DNA from 2 places in the Streptomyces sp. L500 genome. Region 2 is predicted to be linked to the other one. Evidence: riboswitches for the same ligand, from Rfam matches in the RefSeq annotation. Region 2 holds a riboswitch; the other holds the start of a gene.
What was found. Region 2 has a riboswitch for thiamine pyrophosphate ahead of ACX9I7_RS19130 (thiamine ABC transporter substrate-binding protein). Riboswitches for the same ligand answer to the same signal wherever they lie in the genome.
Positions count from the first base shown of each region.

Region 1: it holds a riboswitch for thiamine pyrophosphate, as region 2 does, so the genes downstream of both, thiO (glycine oxidase ThiO) here and ACX9I7_RS19130 (thiamine ABC transporter substrate-binding protein) in region 2, are expected to answer to the same signal.

Region 1 covers NZ_JBTOLC010000005.1:140,800-149,997, forward strand. Annotated here, with positions in the region: gene ACX9I7_RS08225 (class II 3-deoxy-7-phosphoheptulonate synthase) at 1-262, shown strand, start outside; gene ACX9I7_RS08230 ((2Fe-2S)-binding protein) at 417-668, shown strand; gene bfr (bacterioferritin) at 697-1,185, opposite strand; gene ACX9I7_RS08240 (sulfite oxidase-like oxidoreductase) at 1,361-1,993, shown strand; gene ACX9I7_RS08245 (deoxyribonuclease IV) at 2,010-2,900, opposite strand; gene pknB (Stk1 family PASTA domain-containing Ser/Thr kinase) at 2,906-4,885, opposite strand; gene ACX9I7_RS08255 (thiazole synthase) at 5,104-5,901, opposite strand; gene thiS (sulfur carrier protein ThiS) at 5,911-6,120, opposite strand; gene thiO (glycine oxidase ThiO) at 6,117-7,265, opposite strand; TPP riboswitch at 7,371-7,483, opposite strand; gene ACX9I7_RS08270 (NAD(P)/FAD-dependent oxidoreductase) at 7,707-8,876, shown strand; gene ACX9I7_RS08275 (Rv2175c family DNA-binding protein) at 8,965-9,198, shown strand, end outside.
Region 2 covers NZ_JBTOLC010000019.1:65,611-74,808, reverse strand. Annotated here, with positions in the region: gene ACX9I7_RS19160 (aspartate aminotransferase family protein) at 1-636, shown strand, start outside; gene ACX9I7_RS19155 (ABC transporter ATP-binding protein) at 859-1,596, shown strand; gene ACX9I7_RS19150 (hypothetical protein) at 1,578-2,789, shown strand; gene ACX9I7_RS19145 (hypothetical protein) at 2,892-3,812, shown strand; gene ACX9I7_RS19140 (ABC transporter ATP-binding protein) at 3,898-4,914, opposite strand; gene ACX9I7_RS19135 (ABC transporter permease) at 4,914-6,527, opposite strand; gene ACX9I7_RS19130 (thiamine ABC transporter substrate-binding protein) at 6,635-7,726, opposite strand; TPP riboswitch at 7,722-7,827, opposite strand; gene rlmN (23S rRNA (adenine(2503)-C(2))-methyltransferase RlmN) at 7,890-8,996, opposite strand; gene ACX9I7_RS19120 (phosphatidate cytidylyltransferase) at 9,105-9,198, opposite strand, start outside.

The DNA.
Region 1 (9,198 bases), on a different contig from region 2:
GGGCCACAAGACCCGCCGCTTCGACGACGTGCTGGACGAGGTCAAGGGCTTCTTCGAGGTCCACAAGGCCCTCGGCACCCACCCGGGCGGCATCCACGTCGAGCTCACCGGTGACGACGTCACCGAGTGCGTGGGCGGCGGCGACGAGATCTTCGTCGACGACCTCCACCAGCGCTACGAGACGGCGTGCGACCCCCGCCTCAACCGCAGCCAGTCCCTGGACCTGGCGTTCCTCGTCGCCGAGATGTACCGCGACCAGTAGGAAAGATCTGTAGCGAGACGCCGTGGGGCGCGGATCGACGTGATCCGCGCCCCACGGCGTTGTCTTTCGGCCACCCGGACGGGTAAGGTAAGGGTTACCTTATTGATCAATAAGGTATTGGGCCCTTCTCGTTCCCCGGCAAGGCGGTGACCGCGTGTACGTCTGCTCGTGCTTCGGCATCACGGAGCAGCAGGTGCGCGAGCACGCGGACAAGGGGGCGTGCACGCCCCGCAAGATAGCCTCCGCCTGCAAGGCCGGCACCGACTGCGGCGGCTGTGTGCGCCGCATCCAGGCCCTCCTCGGCCGGGGCGCGTGCCCCCGCCGGGAGCTGGCCGACCAGGGGGGCGCCGACGTGCTGGGCGCCGACACGGCGCTCGTACCGGCCTCCGCGCCGGTCGCCGCCTAGCCGGCGCTGCCCGGCCCGCGCCGCCGGCCTAGTCGCTGCCGCCGTTCTCCTGCTCGATGAACTGGGCGATGTACAGCGGCTCACCGAGTTTCTCGATCAGCTCCAGCTGGGTGTCGAGATAATCGATGTGATCCTCCTCGTCCGCGAGGATCGACTCGAAGATATTGGCCGAGGTGATGTCGCCCTTGGCCCGCATGACCTCCACCCCGCGCCGCAGCCGGTCGATGGCCTCGACCTCGACCTGGCGGTCGGCCTGGAACATCTCGGTGATCGTCTGGCCGATCCGGACGTGGAAGAGCCGCTGATAGTTGGGCAGCGCCTCCAGGAAGATGATCCGGTCGGTCAGGGTCTCCGCGTGCCGCATCTCGTCGAAGGACTCGGCACGGGTATGCGAGGCGATCTTGGTCCAGCCGTGGTGTTCCTGGAGTTTGGCGTGCAGGAAGTACTGGTTGATGGCCGTCAGCTCGGCCGTCAGCTGTTCATTGAGGAACTCGATGACCTCGGGGTCTCCCTGCATCGCAGAGGCTCCTTCCCAGCAGGTGTCCAGCAGTTTGCGCGCATCCTCGCACCGCCCGGGGGAGCCGTCCAGTAAGTGCACACTTAGTGGGAGTTGCCCGGATATGGAGTGACGGGGCCCGCCGTGGGGCGTCCCCCGGTCATCAGCACCCCCACGGGTCTGACACCATTGAGCCATGGGGCTCTCGAAAAATACCGAAAGCCGCAAAGGGGAACATCTTCAGCTGCCTCCGGGGCAGCGGCTCCAGCGCGGATGGCCGGTGACGCACTACGGCCCGGTACCGAAGTTCAAGCCGGACCGCTGGGAGTTCCGTGTCTTCGGCTCGACCGCCGACGGCGACAAGCGCTGCTGGACGCACGACGAATTCTCCGCGCTGCCGTACACGACGGTGGTGGCGGACCTCCACTGCGTCACGAAGTACAGCATGCTCGACGCCGAGTGGGGTGGGGTTTCGGCCCGGACGATCCTCGAACTGGCGCCGCCCGCGCCCGAGGTCACGCATGTGATGGTGTGGGCCGAGTACGGCTACAGCTCGAATCTGAGGCTGTCCGACTTCATGGCGGAACAGACCATTTTCGCCACCCACAAGGACGGTGAACTCCTCACCGCCGAGCACGGCTTCCCCGCCCGGCTGGTCGTCCCGCACCTCTACGCCTGGAAGGGCCCCAAGTGGGTGCGCGGCGTGGAGTACATGACCACCGACCGGCGGGGCTTCTGGGAGGAGCGGGGCTACCACAACGTCGGCGACCCCTGGCGCGAGCAGCGCTACTCCTACCAGGAGCTGCCCGGCGAGGGCCCGGAGCTCTGAGGCGCCGCCGGGTCTCTCAGACCGGCTCGCGCAGCGCCTTCAGGCGGGCCACGTCGGCGGCGTGGCCCTCCTTGCCGCCGGGCGTCTCGATCGTCAGCGGCACGCCCGCCGTCTCCGGGTGGAGGAACAGCTCGGCGAAGGGCTCGGCGCCGATGTGGCCGGAACCGATGTTCTCGTGGCGGTCCTTGTGGGCGCCGACGACGTCCTTCGAATCATTGGCGTGAATCAGCCCCAGCCGCCCCGGGCCGGTCACGGCGACCAGCTCGTCGAGCGTCCGCTTCATCCCGCCGGGCTCCGCGAGGTCGTGCCCGGCCGCGAAGAGGTGGCAGGTGTCGAGGCAGACGCCCAGCTTCGGATGGTGCTCCAGCGCCTCGAAGTACGGGCCGAGGTCCTCGACCAGGGAGCAGAGCGAGGAACCCTGCCCGGCCGTGGGCTCCAGCAGCAGCCGGGGGTCGTCGTCGTGGGTGAGCTCCGCCAGCAGCGGCAGCAGCCGCTCGTGGACCTGCGCCAGCGCCTGCCCGCGCGGCCGCCCGCCGGTCGCCGAGCCGGTGTGGACGACGACGCCGAGCGCGCCGATCTCCCGGCCCCGGCGCAGTGAGTGCCGCAGCGAGTCCACGGACTTCTCGACGGTGGCCTCGGTGTGCGAGCCGAAATTGATCAGATAGGGGGCGTGGACGTAGGCCGGTACGCCCTCGGCGGCGCAGGCCGCCCGGAACTCCTCGTCCTGCCGGGGGTCGCCGGGCGGGGTCGCCCAGCCGCGCGGGTTGGCGACGAAGACCTGGACGGCCTCGGCGGCCAGCTCCCGCGCGTAGGCCAGGCCGACCCTGGCGAGCCCGCCGGCGACGGGGACATGACCGCCGACGGGATTGCGCGCCGGGCCGGGCAGGAGGTCGTGGGTATCGCTCATGACGCTCAGAAACCGCTCTTCAGCTTGATGACGATGGTGTCGCCCTTGGCCGCCTGCGAGCCGCCCCGCACGGACTGGCTGTCGACGGAGTCCTGCGGGAAGAAGAACGGCCGGTCGACCTTCACCTGGAAGCCCGCGGCGGTCAGGATCTGCTTGGCGACGGCCTCGCTCTTCCCGGTGACGTCCGGGACCGTGACCATCTCCCTGCCCTTGGAGATCGTGAGGGTGACGGTGTCGCCCTGGGCGGCCTTCTCGCCCTGGCCCGGGGACTGCTGGGCCACCGCGCCCTGCGGCTTGTCGGAGTACACCTGCGCGTCCGCGACCTTGACGTCGAAACCGGCGTCCCGCAGCGTGGCGGTGGCGTCCGCCTGCGGCATGCCCGTCACGTTCGGCACGGGGATCTGCTTGCCCTTGCTGACGACGACGGCCACGGCAGTGTCGGGCCGCAGCTCGGTGCCCGGCCTGGGGTCGGTGGACAGGACCGCGTCCTTGGGGGTCTCGTCGCTGAACTGCCGGGTGACGTCCCCGACCGTCAGGCCCTGGCCCTGGATCTTCTTCTTCGCCTCGTCGAGGGACAGCCCGGCGACATTGGGCACCTCGGCCTTCTGCGGGCCGCGCGAGACGGTGATGGTGACCTTGCCGGTGTTGCGGATGCGCTCGCCCGGCTTGGGGTCGGTGGCGATGACGTGGCCGCGCTCGACGGTGTCGCTGAACGCCTGCTGCGTCTTCACGCCGAGCCCGGCCTTGTCCAGCTCGGCCGTCGCCTTGTCCTGCGTCATGTCCAGGACCGCCGGCACGGAAGTGAACTGGCCGGAGTTGATGTACCAGACGCCGGTGCCCGCCAGCACGGCCAGCAACGCGGCCGCGACCGCGAGGACCCAGCGCCGGGACAGCCCCGCCAGCGGCCCCCGGCGCGGGCCGGGAGCGGGCGGGTGGGCGTGCCCGTGCCCGTGCGCGTGTTCGGGGGTCGGCGGTGGGGGCGGCGGCGTCGCCGGGAGCTCCAGCCGGGTGGTGCGGTTGAGCGCGTCCTCCTGGGCGGGCAGTGGCGCGGCCGGGCGGGGGATCACGCTCGTACGGTCCTCGGAACCGGCCGGGGCGGGGGTCGCCGCCCTCGGCGGGACCAGGTCCAGCTGCTCGTCGGACAGGGCCGCGCGCGCCTGGCGGAGCTGCCCCAGCAGGCCGGCCGCGTCGGCCGGGCGCAGCCGCGGGTCCCGGGCCGTGGCCGAGGCCACCAGGGCGTCCAGCTCCGGCGCGAGCCCCGGGACGGCGGCCGACGGGGCCGGCACGTCCTCGTGGAGGTGCTGGTAGAGGACCTGCGCGGGCGTGCCGCCGCTGTGCGGCTTGGCGCCGGTCAGCATCTCGTACAGGACGACGCCGCACGCGTAGACGTCCGCGCGGGGATCGGCCGTGCCCTGCTCGATCTGCTCGGGTGCGAGGTACGACACCGTGCCCAGGACGGCACCGGTGCTGCTCGTGGTGTTGGTGTCCACCGTGCGGACGAGCCCGAAGTCGGCGACCTTGACCCGGCCGTCGTCGCCGATGAGCACGTTCTCCGGCTTCATGTCCCGGTGCACCAGCCCCGCGAGGTGGGCGGCGCCCAGGGCGGCCAGCACCGGCTCGGCGATGTCGAGCGCGGCACGCGGGCCCAGGGCGCCGCGCTCGCGCAGGATGTCGCGGAGGGTGCAGCCCGCGACGTACTCCATCGCCAGATAGACGTACGCGCCGTCCGTGCCTTGGTCGAAGACGCTCACCACGTTGGGGTGGTCGAGCCGGGCGACGGATTTGGCCTCGCGGATGAAGCGCTCCACGAAGGCGGCGTCCGCGGCGAGCGAGGGGTGCATCACCTTCAGGGCGAGCACCCGGTCGAGCCGGGTGTCCAGGGCGCGGTAGACGGTGGCCATGCCGCCCACGGCGACTCGCGCCTCGACGCGGTAGCGGCCGTCGAGCAGCTGGTCGACAAGGGGGTCGGGCAGGGTCGTATCCACGGCACACGAGTCTACGAGTCGTTGCGACTGCGGCGGGCCGGGGCCGGATCCCGGGGGGCGGGCCGCGTTTCCGGGTGCGGCCCGGTGGCCCGGTTTGTGCCCACCTGTTCCGCCCTGCGGAACGCCTGCCCACAAACCGGGGGGTCCTAGGGGGCGCAGCCCCCTAGGAAACGGTGAAAGGGCGGGACCGGGGCCGGCTCGCCGCAGGCGCACCCGCGTCACGCGAACGCGGGCCGCTCCGGGTCCAGCATCGCCAAGCCCTCCGCAGGAGACGACGCCTCCGCGAAGTGCCGCCGCGGGATGCGCCCCGCGCGGTGGGCCAGCCGGCCCGCCTCGACCGCGTGCCGCATCGCCTCCGCCATGAGCACCGGCTCCTGCGCCCGCGTCACCGCCGACGCCAGCATCACCGCCGCGCACCCCAGCTCCATGGCCAGCGCCGCGTCCGACGCGGTGCCCGCGCCCGCGTCGAGGATCACCGGGACGGTGGCGCGCTCGGTGATCAGCTGGAAGTTGTGGGGGTTGCGGATGCCCAGGCCCGAGCCGATGGGCGCGCCCAGCGGCATGATCGCCGCGCAGCCGACGTCCTCCAGCTTCCGGGCCAGGACGGGGTCGTCGTTGGTGTACGGCAGCACGGTGAAGCCGTCGTCGACGAGGATCTCCGCCGCGTCCAGGAGCTCGATCGGGTCGGGCAGCAGGGTGCGCTCGTCGGCGATCACCTCCAGCTTGACCCAGTCCGTGCCGAGCGCCTCCCGGGCCAGCCGGGCGGTGAGGACCGCCTCGCCCGCCGTGAAGCAGCCCGCCGTGTTCGGCAGCACCCGGATGCCGTGCTTCTCCAGGACGGAGAGCACGGACCCCCGTACCGTCGCGTCCAGCCGCCGCATGGCGACCGTCGTCAGCTCCGTGCCGGAGGCGATGAGGGCGCGTTCCAGGACGTCCAGGCTGGGGGCACCACCCGTGCCCATGATCAGCCGGGAGGTGAACGGGGTGTCCGCGATGGTGAGCAGATCGTCCGCCATCTGTACTGATCAGCCTCCCTGCACCGCGGTGAGCACCTCGACGCGGTCGCCCTCGCCGAGGGCGGTCGCCGGCCACTGGCCCCGGGGGACCACGGCCTCGTTGACGGCGGCGGCGACCCCGCCGCGCGCCGTGGTGAGCGTCGCCACGAGCCCGTCGAGCGTCGTCCCCGCCGGGACGGCGCGCCGCTCGCCGTTGACGCTGATGATGTGCGTGGTCATGCGGGCTGCTCCTGGAGTACGGGGGTGGTGAAGCGTCGGGGGGAGAACGGGCGGGCCTCCTCGGGCAGCCGGCCGGTGGTCAGCACCTCGGCCATCACGTCCCCGGTGACGGGGGTGAGGAGCACGCCGTTGCGGTGGTGGCCGGTGGCCGCGTACAGGCCCGGCAGGGCGGTCGGGCCCAGCAGCGGGGCGTTGTCGGGCGAGCCGGGGCGCAGCCCGGCGAGGGTCTCCACGAGCGGCAGCTCGGTGATGCCGGGCACCAGCTCGTGGGCGTCACGCAGCAACTCGTAGACGCCCCCGGCCGTCACGGTCGTGTCCCAGCCCAGTTCCTCGGTCGTCGCCCCGACGACCAGCTCGCCGTTCTCGCGCGGCACGAGGTAGACGTGCCCGCCGCGCACCACGGCCCGGACGGTCCGGGAGAGGAACGGCCCGTTCACGGCCGTGTACGACCCGGGCACGCTCAGCCGCAGGACCTGGCCCTTGACCGGGCGCACCGGCGGTACGACGTCCTCGGGCAGGCCCGCCAGCCGGCCGCTGAGGCTTCCGGCGGCCAGGACGGTCCGGCCGGCGGCCAGCCGGGTGCCGTCGGCGAGCAGCGCTCCCGTGGCCCGGTCGCCGGTCAGCAGCAGCCGTACCGCCTCCGAGCGGTGGAAAGCGACCCCCTCGCGCTCGCAGGCCACGAGCAGCGCCCGGGCGAGCCGCCGGGGGTCGGTCTGGTGGTCGCCGAGGGCGTGGAGCCCGCCGCGCACGCCCGGCGCGAGCATCGGCTCCAGCCGGCGGCACTCGCGCCCGGTCAGCCATTGCGACTCCAGGCCGCAGCGCTGCTGGAGGGCGTGGAGCTCCCGCAGATGGGCCCGGTCGTCGGCGTCCAGGGCGACCGCGAGCGTCCCGCAGGCGCGGTAGCCGGTGTCCTGGCCGCTGGCCTCCTCCAGCTCGGCCGTGAAGGCGGGGTAGCGCCGGGCGGAGGCCAGGTTGAGGGCGAGGAGGGTCTCCTCGCCGTAGTGGAGCTCGGTGACGGCGGCCAGCATCCCGGCGGCCACCCGGGCCGCGCCCCCGCCGGGCGCGGGGTCGGCCACGGCCACGCGCAGCCCCCGCTGGGCCGCGCGCCAGGCCGTGACCAGGCCGATCAGACCACCGCCGACCACCAGGACGTCGGGTGTCCGCGGGCCGGGGCCGAGATGGCGCGGGCGCGTGGGACGCGCCCTGGTTCGATGTGCCGGTGTTCGATCCCCAGGGGTTCGATGCGCGTGCATGGGCGTCCAGCCCCTCCCTTCGCCGGCATGACCCGGATCAGGTTCGTACGGTCGGAGGCCGTCCAGCCTCCCTCTCAGCCCGGTCCGCCCGGGCTCCCGCGAGTGCTTGCAGCTTGCCACCCTAGTACGGCCCGAGGACCGCCCGGAAGGGCGGCCGGGCCCGGCCGGCGGCCCGTACGGCCCACCGCGTCGCGACGCCGCCGTCATGACGTTGTGTCAGAGGTCTCCTCACGCGGTGCTCCGGCCTACCGGGGCGTCGGGCCTACAGTTGATCGTGTGAGCGAGGAGACGAACACCAGCAGTGACCGGCGCGTCGTGATCGTCGGCGCGGGCATGGCCGGGGTGCAGACCGCCATCGCCCTGCGCGAACAGGGCTGGCAGGGCGCGATCACCCTCCTGGGCGCCGAGCCCCACCAGCCCTACGACCGGCCGCCCCTGTCCAAGTCCGTGCTGCTCGGCAAGGCCGAGGGCTCCGCCTTCGCCGTGGACTTCGGCTCGCTCGGCATCGACCTGCGGCTCGGCCTCACGGCCACCGGTCTGCGCGCCGCCGAGCACGTCCTGGACACCGACGCGGGACCCCTCGGCTACGACGTCCTGGTCGTCGCCACCGGCGCCGAGCCCATCGGCCTGCCCGGCGCCGGGGACCTGCCCGGCGTCCACGTCCTGCGCACCGTCGACGACGCCGAGCGGCTGCGCCCCGTCCTCACCCGGCAGCAGGACATCGTCGCCGTCGGGGCGGGCTGGATCGGCGCCGAGTTCGCCACCGCCGCCCGCGAGGCGGGCTGCCGGGTGACGGTCGTCGAGGCCGCCGACCGGCCGCTCGCGGGCGCCATGCCCGCCGAGGTCGCCGCCCACATGGTCGACTGGTACGCCCACAGCGGCGCCCGGCTGCTGACCGGCGCCCGGGTCACGGCCGTCGAGCCCGGCGCGGTCGTCCTCGACGACGGCACCCGGCTGCCCGCCGACGCGGTCGTCGTCGGCATCGGGGCGCGCCCCGCCACGGGCTGGCTCGCGGGCTCGGGCGCCGAACTGGCGGCGGACCGCTCCGTCGTCACCGACGACCGCCTGCGCACCTCGCTGCCGGACGTCTACGCGGTCGGCGACTGCGCCTCCTTCCCCTCGGCCCGCTACGGCGAACGGCTGCTCGTCCACCACTGGGACAACGCCCTCCAGGGCCCCCGGACCGTCGCCGAGAACATCGTCCACGGCCCCGAGGAGGGCTCGGTCTACGACCCCGTGCCGTACTTCTGGTCCGAGCAGTTCGGCCGGTTCGTGCAGTACGCGGGGCACCACGCCTCCGCCGACGAGCTGGTCTGGCGCGGCAACCCCGCCGGTGCGGCCTGGACGGTGTGCTGGCTGCGCTCGGGCGTGCTGGTGGCCCTGTTGGCCGTGGGGCGGCCGCGCGATCTGGCCCAGGGGCGCAAGCTCATCGAGAAGGGCGCGGTCCTCGACCGGACCAGGGCGGCGGACGCGTCCGTCCCGCTGAAGGCCGCCGTGGTCTGACGGGACCGGAGGGGCCGGTGGGGTGGCCGGGGCCCGGCTCGGGTCAACCCGGCTACCGACTGTCAGTCCCGGATGGCAGGCTTGTCCCGTGACCGAGATTGACGTGAAGATCGATGCGCTCGTACCCGCCTGGCTCAACCTCCCCGACATCGCGGAGATGATGGGCGTCGAGGTGACGCGTGTCCGGCAGCTGGTCAAGGAGGGCCAGCTGATCGCCGTGCGCCGTGGCGAGAACCGTGTGCTCATGGTGCCCGCCGCTTTCATCAGCGAGGGCAAGGTCGTCAAGGGCCTGGCCGGGACCCTGACGCTGCTGCGTGACGAC
Region 2 (9,198 bases):
ATCTGCGACGAGTACGACGTGCTGCTCGTCTCCGACGAGGTCATCTGCGCCTTCGGCCGGCTGGGCACGATGTTCGGCTGCGAGAAGTTCGGCTACGTGCCGGACATCATCACCTGCGCCAAGGGCATGACGTCGGGCTACTCCCCCATCGGCGCGGCGATCGTCTCCGACCGGATCGCGGAGCCGTTCTTCAAGGGGTCCGACACCTTCCTCCACGGCTACACCTTCGGCGGCCACCCGGTCTCCGCGGCCGTGGCGCTCGCCAACCTCGACATCTTCGAACGCGAGGGCCTCAACCAGCACGTGCTGGACCACGAGAGCGCCTTCCACGCGACCCTGTCCAAGCTCCGGGACCTGCCGATCGTCGGCGACGTGCGCGGCAACGGCTTCTTCTACGGCATCGAGCTGGTGAAGGACAAGGCCACCAAGGAGACCTTCAGCGGCGAGGAGTGCGAGCGCCTGCTGTACGGCTTCGTGTCGAAGAAGCTCTTCGAGAACGGCCTGTACTGCCGGGCCGACGACCGCGGCGACCCGGTCGTCCAGCTGGCGCCGCCGCTGATCTCCGACCAGTCGACGTTCGACGAGATCGAGCAGATCCTGCGGGGCGTCCTCACGGAGGCATGGACGAAGATCTGACACCAACGCGCGGGGAGGCGGCCGGCCTCCCCGCGCGTTAACCGTGATGCCACCGCGCAAACCTCGTCGCATGAGCCCGATGGGAGGAAAGTGAGGCACTAAAGCGCCGAGCCTGGACGGAGGCTAGGATCCCGGTTCCGTACGGTGCCAGTGACCCAATGGCCTCCGGTTCGTTCACCCGGACAGGGGAACGGACCCTCTCAGCGACCCGAGGTGCTCGATATGGTGGCCCCGCCGGACAACGACGTGCTCTGGGCACGTGGCCTGCACTACTCCTACAGCGGTTCCCCCGCCCTCGCCGGGGTGTCCATCGGGGTCCGGGAGGGCGAGATCCTCGCCGTGACCGGGCCACGCGGCTCCGGCAAGACCACGCTCCTCAAATGCCTGTCGGGCCAGCTCCTGGCCGACCCCGGCGAGGTGTGGTTCAACAGCGCCCCCGTGCACACCCTCTCCCGCTCCGCCCGCGAGCGGCTGCGCCGCGACCGCTTCGGCTGGATCGACAGCGAACCCCACCTGGTCCCGGAGCTGACGGGCTGGGAGAACGCCGCCCTGCCGCTGCTGGTGCGCGGCACCGGCCACCGCACCGCCAAGCAGACCGCCACGGAGTGGCTCGAACGCCTCGACGTGGGCGACTGCGCCCGCAAACGCCCCGGGGCGCTCACCCAGGCCCAGCGCCAGCGGATCGCCATCGCCCGCGCCCTGGCCGCCGAACCCACCGTGGTCTTCGCCGACGAGCCGACCGCCCCGCTGCACGCCGCGGACCGCGCCCAGGTGCTGCGCACCCTCACCACGGCCGCCCGCTCCCACCAGATCACCGTCGTCCTGGCCACCCTCGACGACGAGAGCGCGGCCCTCGCCGACCGCACCGTCGTCCTCGCCGACGGCCGCCGGGGCGGCGCCCTCCCGGCACCCGAGGCGACCGAAGGGGAGGGCAGGGCCGCGTGCTCAGTCTCCGCCTAGCGCGCGGCGCCCACCCGCTCGTCCTCCTGCGACGGCTGCTCGTCGCCGTCGCCTCCTCCGGCGCCGGCTTCCTGCTGCTGTGCTCCCTGGGCTACGCGGTGGCCCACCCCGGCGCCACGGAACAGTCGCTGGTGCGGCTGCTGTGGTGCGCGGTGCCCGTGGCCGCCGTCACCCAGTTCGCCGTCACCGTGGCCCGCAGCGACCCGGCGACCCGCCCGCGCGACGGGCTCGACGCCATCGGTTTCGGCCCCGTCCGCCTCTCCCTGCTCGCCGCCACGTCGACGGCCCTGTCCTGCGGGCTCGGCAGCGCCGCCGCCCTGCTGGTCTACCTCGAACTCCGCGGCGACCTCGGCGGCACCCCGCTGAGCGGCACGGCCTCGGGACTGCTCGACGGGGACGCGGCCCTGCCCTGGGCCGCGACGCTCACGCTGCTCGGGCTGCTGCCCGCGCTGGCGGCGGGCGCGTGCGCCATCGCGCTGCGCCCGCGCAAGGAGCGCGCCGGAGGCGCGCCCAGGACCGTTTCGACGGCGGCGCTGCCCGACACCGCCAAGGAGGACCGCCGGGGCTACGCGGGCCTCCCCTGGGGCGTGGCGGTCATCGCCTGCGGCCTCGCTCTGGAGGCGTACGTGGGCCACGCCCCCGCCCCCGCCCCGGACAGCCTGCTGACACTGCCGGGCCAGGACGGCGGCACCTCCCCCGGGCTGATGGGCGGCTGGCTGCTCGCCTCCCTGGGCCTGGTGCTGGCCGGCCCCGGCCTCACCCACTGGAGCGGCACCCTGCTGTCGGCCGGGCGGCCCGGCCCGACGCGGCTGCTCGCCGGCCGCATACTGCAGGACACGGCGAACCGGCTCGGGCGGCCCCTCGGGGTGCTCTGCGCGGTGGCGGCGGGCGCGCTCGCGGCCGTCGAGCTGTACGGCGCGGCCTGGGAACGGTCGGGCCCCCGCCCGTTCGGGCCGCTCACGGGGCTGGGCGCGGCCGTGGTGATGGCCTGTGTGACGGCCACCGCCATCACCGCCGCCATCGACACCCGGCACTGCCGCGCCGAGACCACCACCGCGCTGCTGCGGCTGGGCATCCCCGCCTCCCTGCTGCGCGGTGCGGCGGCCGTCCGCACGGGCGTCCTGCTGATCGTGCTCGCCCCGCTGACCTGGGTCATCGCCGAACTCGCCGCCCTGCCGCTCACCCGGTCTTGACCAGTTCTTGACCGAAGGCAACTCCGACGCCGAAATCCACGTCTGCTCAGAAGTACGTCTGCTTCCTGAGCACGACGGCTTATCAGGCGAACGGAGCTACTGGTGATCATCGGCCTTGTCACGGCTGTCGCGGCCTCTGCGTGTTACGGCACAGGATCGGTCCTACAGGCCGTGGGGTCCCGGAAATCGGCCCAGCGGGAGGCCGCGACGGCGTCCTCCACGGCCACCACCCAGCATGGCGGGCCCAGCCTGTCCTCCACCGCGAAGGCCGCCGTCACCTGGGAGTTCATGGTCGGCACGGTCCTGGACTTCATAGGCTTCGCCCTCGGCGCCCTCGCCGCCCGGATGCTGCCGCTGTTCCTCTCCCAGACCGTCATCAGCGCCAACCTGATCGTCACCGCGCTGCTGAGCATCAAGCTCCTCGGCATCAAGCTCAACCGCAGGGAGTGGATGTCGATCGGAGTCGTCTGCTCCGCCCTGGTGCTGCTGGCGACCGCCGCCGGCCACGAGGGCAACGGCGACGCCGCGCGCTCCACCCACTGGTGGCTGCTGATCATCTCGGTCGTCCTGATGGGCGGCGGCTGGACCGCCGTCCACTTCCTCGGCTCCCGGGCCGCGATCCTCGCCGGCCTGCTCTCCGGCCTCGGCTTCGGCGCGATCGGCGTGGGCGTCCGCATCCTCGACGGCATCGACCCCTTCGACCTGCCCACCCTCCTCGCCGACCCGGCCCTCTACGCCATCCTCATCTCCGGCTCCGTCGGCATGTACCTCCACACCGTCGCCCTCCAGATCGGCTCCGTGAACGGCGCCACGGCCGCCCTCGTCGTCGGCGAGACGGTCCTCCCCGGCATCATCGGCGTCCTCTGGCTGGGCGACGCGTCCCGCGAGGGCTTCGCGTGGATGGCCGTCCTCGGCTTCCTCCTGGCCGTGGCGGGCGCGGTGGCGGTGGCCTGGTTCGGCGAACCGGACAGCCACGGGGCGACGGCGCCGCAGACGGCGGAGAAGGAACCGACAGCTGTATAGCCAACGCCGGACGGGCTGATTTCAGCCCGTCCGGCGTTTGAGGACCGGGGTCCGGGGCGGAGCCCCGGTGACGGGAAGGGGCGGGTCAGGGGAGAACAACGACCTCGTCCGCCACGAAGGCGGCACCCACACGGTCGCCCACCCCCGGCGCCCCACCGAGCGGGCACGCCGCCTCGAGCTCGGGACCGTCGGCAGGCCGGAGCCGCACCACGACGTGGTCCCCCCGGAACGTCCGGGAAACCACCTCGCACGCCAGCCCGTCCGAAACGGGCACCAGCCGAACACCCCCCGGCCGCACCAGCACCGCGCACTCCCCCGGCTCCGTCCCCGACGGCACGGGCAGCACACCCCACACCGTCTCCGCCCGCTCTCCCGTCACCGTCGCCGGCACGACGTTGTCGAAGCCCAGGAACCGGGCCACGAACTCCGACGCCGGCCGCCGCCAGACCTCCATCGGCGTGCCCACCTGCGCGATCCGCCCGTCGCGCATCACCACCACCCGGTCGGCGAGCGCGAACGCCTCGCCCTGGTCGTGGGTGACGGCCAGGACGGTCGTCCCCAGCCGCCCGAACAGCCCGCGGAGCTCCTCCACGAGCCGCTCGCGCAGGCCCCGGTCGAGCTGCCCCAGCGGCTCGTCGAGCATCAGCAGCCGAGGCTCGGGGGCCAGCGCCCGCGCCAGCGCGACGCGCTGCTGCTCACCGCCCGACAGCGCCCCCACGGCCCGCTTCTGCGCGCCCGGCAGCCCCACCAGGTCGAGCAGCTCGGTCACCCGGCGCTCGGTCTCGGCCCGCCCGGTCCCCCGGACGCGCAGCCCGAAGGAGACGTTCCCGGCGACGTCCCGCTGGGGGAAGAGCTGGTGGTCCTGGAACATCAGGCCCACCCCGCGCCGGTGCGGGGGCACCCCGCCCTGGTCGCGCCCGCCGAGCAGCACCCGCCCGGCGTGGGCCGGCTGGAGGCCGGCCACCACGCGCAGCAGCGTCGACTTGCCGCTGCCGCTCGGGCCGAGCACGCACACGGTCTCGTGGTCGGCGACGTCGAGGTCGACCGCGTCCAGCACCGCGCGCCCGCCGAAGCGGACGGTCACGCCTTCGAGGCGAAGCATCAGAACTCTCCCGTACGGTCGGTGCGCACACGCTCCAGCACCAGCAGCGCCGCCGCGCACACCAGCATCAGGATCGTGCTGAGGGCCATCGCCTGGCCGTAGTTGAGTTCGCCGGGGCGGCCCAGCAGCCGGGCCACGGCCACCGGCAGGGTGGGGTTGTCGGGGCGGGCGATGAAGACGGTCGCGCCGAACTCGCCCAGCGACACCGCGAACGCGAAGCCCGCCGCGATGCCCAGGGCCCGGCCCACCAGCGGCAGGTCCACTTCCCGCCAGGCCCGCAGCGGGGAGGCGCCGAGCACCGCGGCCGCCTCCCGCAGCCGGGTGTCCACCGCGCGCAGCACGGGCAGCACGGTGCGGACGACGAAGGGCACGCCCACCAGCGCCTGGGCCAGCGGCACCAGGATCCACGAGGTGCGCAGGTCCAGCGGCGGCTCGTCCAGGGCGATCAGGAAGCCGAAGCCGACGGTCACGGCGGAGGTGCCCAGCGGCAGCATCAGCAGGGCGTCGAAGCCGCGGACGAGCCGGCCCTCGCGCCGGGTGAGGGCCGCCGCCGCGAGGCCGCCGACGACGACCGCGATGGCGGTGGCGGCGAGCGCGTACGTGAGCGAGTTGCCGATGGTGTCGAGCGCGGCGACGGTGAACGTGCCGCCGCCCGCGCCCGCCGAGGCGAGGGCGCGGTAGGAGGCGAGGCCGTAGCCGTCGGGGCCCTCGAAGGAGCGCAGGACGAGGACGGCGAGCGGCAGCACCACCAGCAGCGCGACGACGGCGAGGACGGACGCCAGCAGCGCCCACTGGCCGGCGCCGCGCGGGCGGCGGGCGGTGCGGGAGGCGTCCACGAGCCGCAGCGTCGCCTCACGGCGCCGTACGGTCCGGGCGTGGACGGCCAGCAGCGCGGCCACGACGACGAACTGGAGCAGGGTGAGGACGGCGGCCGTGGGCAGGTCGAGGAGCTGCGCCGTCCGCTGGTAGATCTCCACCTCCAGCGTGGCGTAGCGGGGTCCGCCGAGGATCTGGACGACGCCGAAGGAGGTGAAGGTGAAGAGGAAGACCATGAGGGCGGCGGCGGCCACGGCGGGGCCGAGCGCGGGCAGGGTCACCCGGCGCCAGGCGGCGAGGCGGCCGGCGCCGAGGACGCGGGCCGCCTCCTCCTGGCGGGGGTCGAGCTGGGCCCACAGCCCGCCGACGGTGCGGACGACCACGGCGTAGTTGAAGAAGACGTGGGCGAGGAGGATCGCCCAGATCGTGGTGTCCAGGCGGACGCCCCACAGCTCGTCCAGCAGCCCGCCCCGGCCCACGAGTGCCAGGAACGCCGAGCCGGCGACGACGGTCGGCAGCACGAACGGGACCGTGACGACGGCTCTGAGCAGCCGTTTGCCGGGGAAGTCGAGGCGTGCGAAGACGTAGGCGCCGGGGAGGGCGAGCAGGAGGGTCAGGGCGGTGGAGGCGGCCGCCTGCCAGAGCGTGAACCACAGGACGTCGCGGATGCCGGGGTCGGTGAGCACCTCGCCCACGCGGGCGAGCTGCCACCGGCCGCCGTCCGTGAGGCCGCGGGTGACGATCGAGGCGACGGGGTAGGCGAAGAAGACGCCGAAGAAGGCGAGCGGCACGGCCATCAGGCCGAGCCGCGTCGCCGCCCGGCGGGCGCCCGGCGCCCTCCCGGCGGCCTGCCTTCCGGCGGGCGCGCCGGTCACGTCGGGCGCGCCGGCCGTCCCGGCTTCGGTTACTTCAGGACGAGCGAGGACCATTCCTTGACCCACTGGTCGCGGTTCTTGGCGATCTTCTCCGGGGCGAGCGTCTGCGGGTCGGTGACCTGCGCGCCGTACCGGGTGAAGACCTCGGGCAGCTTGGCGTCCTGGCTGACCGGCTTGACGTACATCTGGAGGGGCATGTCCTCCTGGAACGTCCTGCTCAGCATGAAGTCGACGAGGGCCTTGCCGCCCTCGGTGTTCTTCGCGCCCTTGAGGAGGCCGGCGAACTCGGTCTGCCGGAAGCAGGTGCCGGTCGCGACGCCGGTCGGGCCCTCCTTCGGCAGCGGCTTGGCGCCGACGACCTCGGCGGGCGGGCTGGAGGCGTAGGAGACGACGAGGGGCTTGTCGCCCTTGGCCTTCTTCCCGCCGGCGGAGCCGGAGAAGCGCTCGTTGTAGGCCTGCTCCCAGCCGTCGACGACCTCGACGCCGTTGGCCTTGAGCTTGCTCCAGTAGTCCTTCCAGCCGTCGTCGCCGTACTTGGCGGCGGTGGCGAGCTGGAAGGCGAGGCCGGGCGAGGAGGTGGCGGCGTTCTCGGTGACGAGGAGGCCCTTGTACTCCGGCTTGATCAGGTCGTCGAACGTCTTCGGCGGGTCCAGTTTGTGGTCGGCGAAGTACGCGCGGTCGTAGTTGACGCAGATCTCGCCGGTGTCGACGGGCGTGACGCGGTGCTGGGCGGCGTCGGCCTGGAACTCCTTGGGGACCCGGTCCAGGCCCTTGGCTTCGTAGGGGGTGAAGATGCCGTTGTCGAGGGCCCGGGAGAGCAGGGTGTTGTCGACGCCGAAGAAGACGTCGCCCTGCGGGTGGCTCTTGGAGAGGATCGCCTGGTTGACGGCCTGACCGGCGTCGCCGCCCTTGACGACCTTGACCTTGTAGCCGGTCTGCCGGGTGAACTCCTGGAGCACGGAGTCCGAGGCGACGAACGAGTCGTGGGAGACGAGGGTGACGGTCTTGCCGCCCGACGCCTCACCGCCCTTGTCGCCGGAGCCGCCGCAGGCGGCGAGCGCCGGAAGGCCGAGGGTGGCGACGGCCGTCGCCACGACGGCACGCCGAAGGCTGGTGTTCATGGTGGTGCTGACTCCCTACGCCGGTACTAACCGGATCAGGTCCGAGGGTCTGCGGGCCGTGCCGCACTCTCAGCGCCCTGGGCGCTCCCCTGTCGGATTGTTCATTTGTACGAAAGGCACCGTATCAGTGCCGACCGGTCTCCCCGGCCGGCACTGACACGGCTCAGCGCTCGGTGGCGGCCAGCTGGCCGCAGGCGCCGTCGATCTCCTGGCCGCGGGTGTCCCGTACGGTCACGGGCACGCCGTGGGCGGCGATGGCCTGGACGAAGGCGCGCTCGTCCTCCGGGCGGGACGCCGTCCACTTGGAGCCGGGGGTGGGGTTGAGCGGGATCAGGTTGACGTGCACCCGCTTGCCCTTGAGGAGCCGGCCGAGCAGGTCGCCGCGCCAGGCCTGGTCGTTGATGTCGCGGATCAGGGCGTACTCGATGGAGATCCGGCGGCCGGACTTCTCCGCGTACTCCCAGGCGGCGTCGAGGACCTCGCGGACCTTCCAGCGGGTGTTGACCGGCACCAGGGTGTCGCGCAGCTCGTCGTCGGGCGCGTGGAGCGAGACCGCGAGACGGCACTTGAAGCCCTCGTCGGCGAACCGGTGCATGGCCGGGACCAGGCCGACCGTGGAGACGGTGATGCCGCGCTGGGACAGGCCCAGGCCGTCCGGCTCGGGGTCGGTCAGCCGGCGGATGGCGCCGACGACGCGCTTGTAGTTGGCCAGCGGCTCGCCCATGCCCATGAAGACGATGTTGGACAGCCGCGCCGGGCCGCCGGGCACCTCGCCGTCGCGCAGGGCGCGCATGCCGTCGACGATCTGGTGGACGATCTCGGCGGTGGACAGGTTGCGGTCCAGCCCGGCCTGGCCGGTGGCGCAGAACGGGCAGTTCATGCCGCAGCCCGCCTGGGAGCTGATGCACATGGTGACCCGGTCCGGGTAGCGCATCAGGACGGACTCGACGAGCTTGCCGTCGTGCAGCCGCCAGAGGGTCTTGCGGGTGGTGTCGTCGTCGCACGAGATGTGCCGCACCACGCTCATCAGGTCCGGCAGCAGCTCATCGGCGAGCTTCTCGCGGGCCGCCGCCGGGATGTCCGTCCACTGCGCCGGGTCGTGGGCGTAGCGGGCGAAGTAGTGCTGGGACAGCTGCTTGGCGCGGAACGGCTTCTCGCCGATCGCGGCGACGGCCTCGCGGCGCTCGGCGGGGCTGAGGTCGGCGAGGTGCCGCGGGGGCAGCTTGGCTCCGCGGGGGGCGACGAAAGTGAGTTCTCCGGGTGCAGGCATGGTCCCACCAGTGTCGCAGACATACGGAGGGGGCCCGCCGTCCTGTGGACGACGGACCCCTCACGTATCGAACACCTTCCGAAAAGCCCAGGTCAGGGCCGTTCGGCATCAGGAGCCGACGAAGGCCACCATCAGCAGCCACACCACCGGCGCGGTCGGCAGCAGCGAGTCCAGCCGGTCCATGATCCCGCCGTGGCCGGGG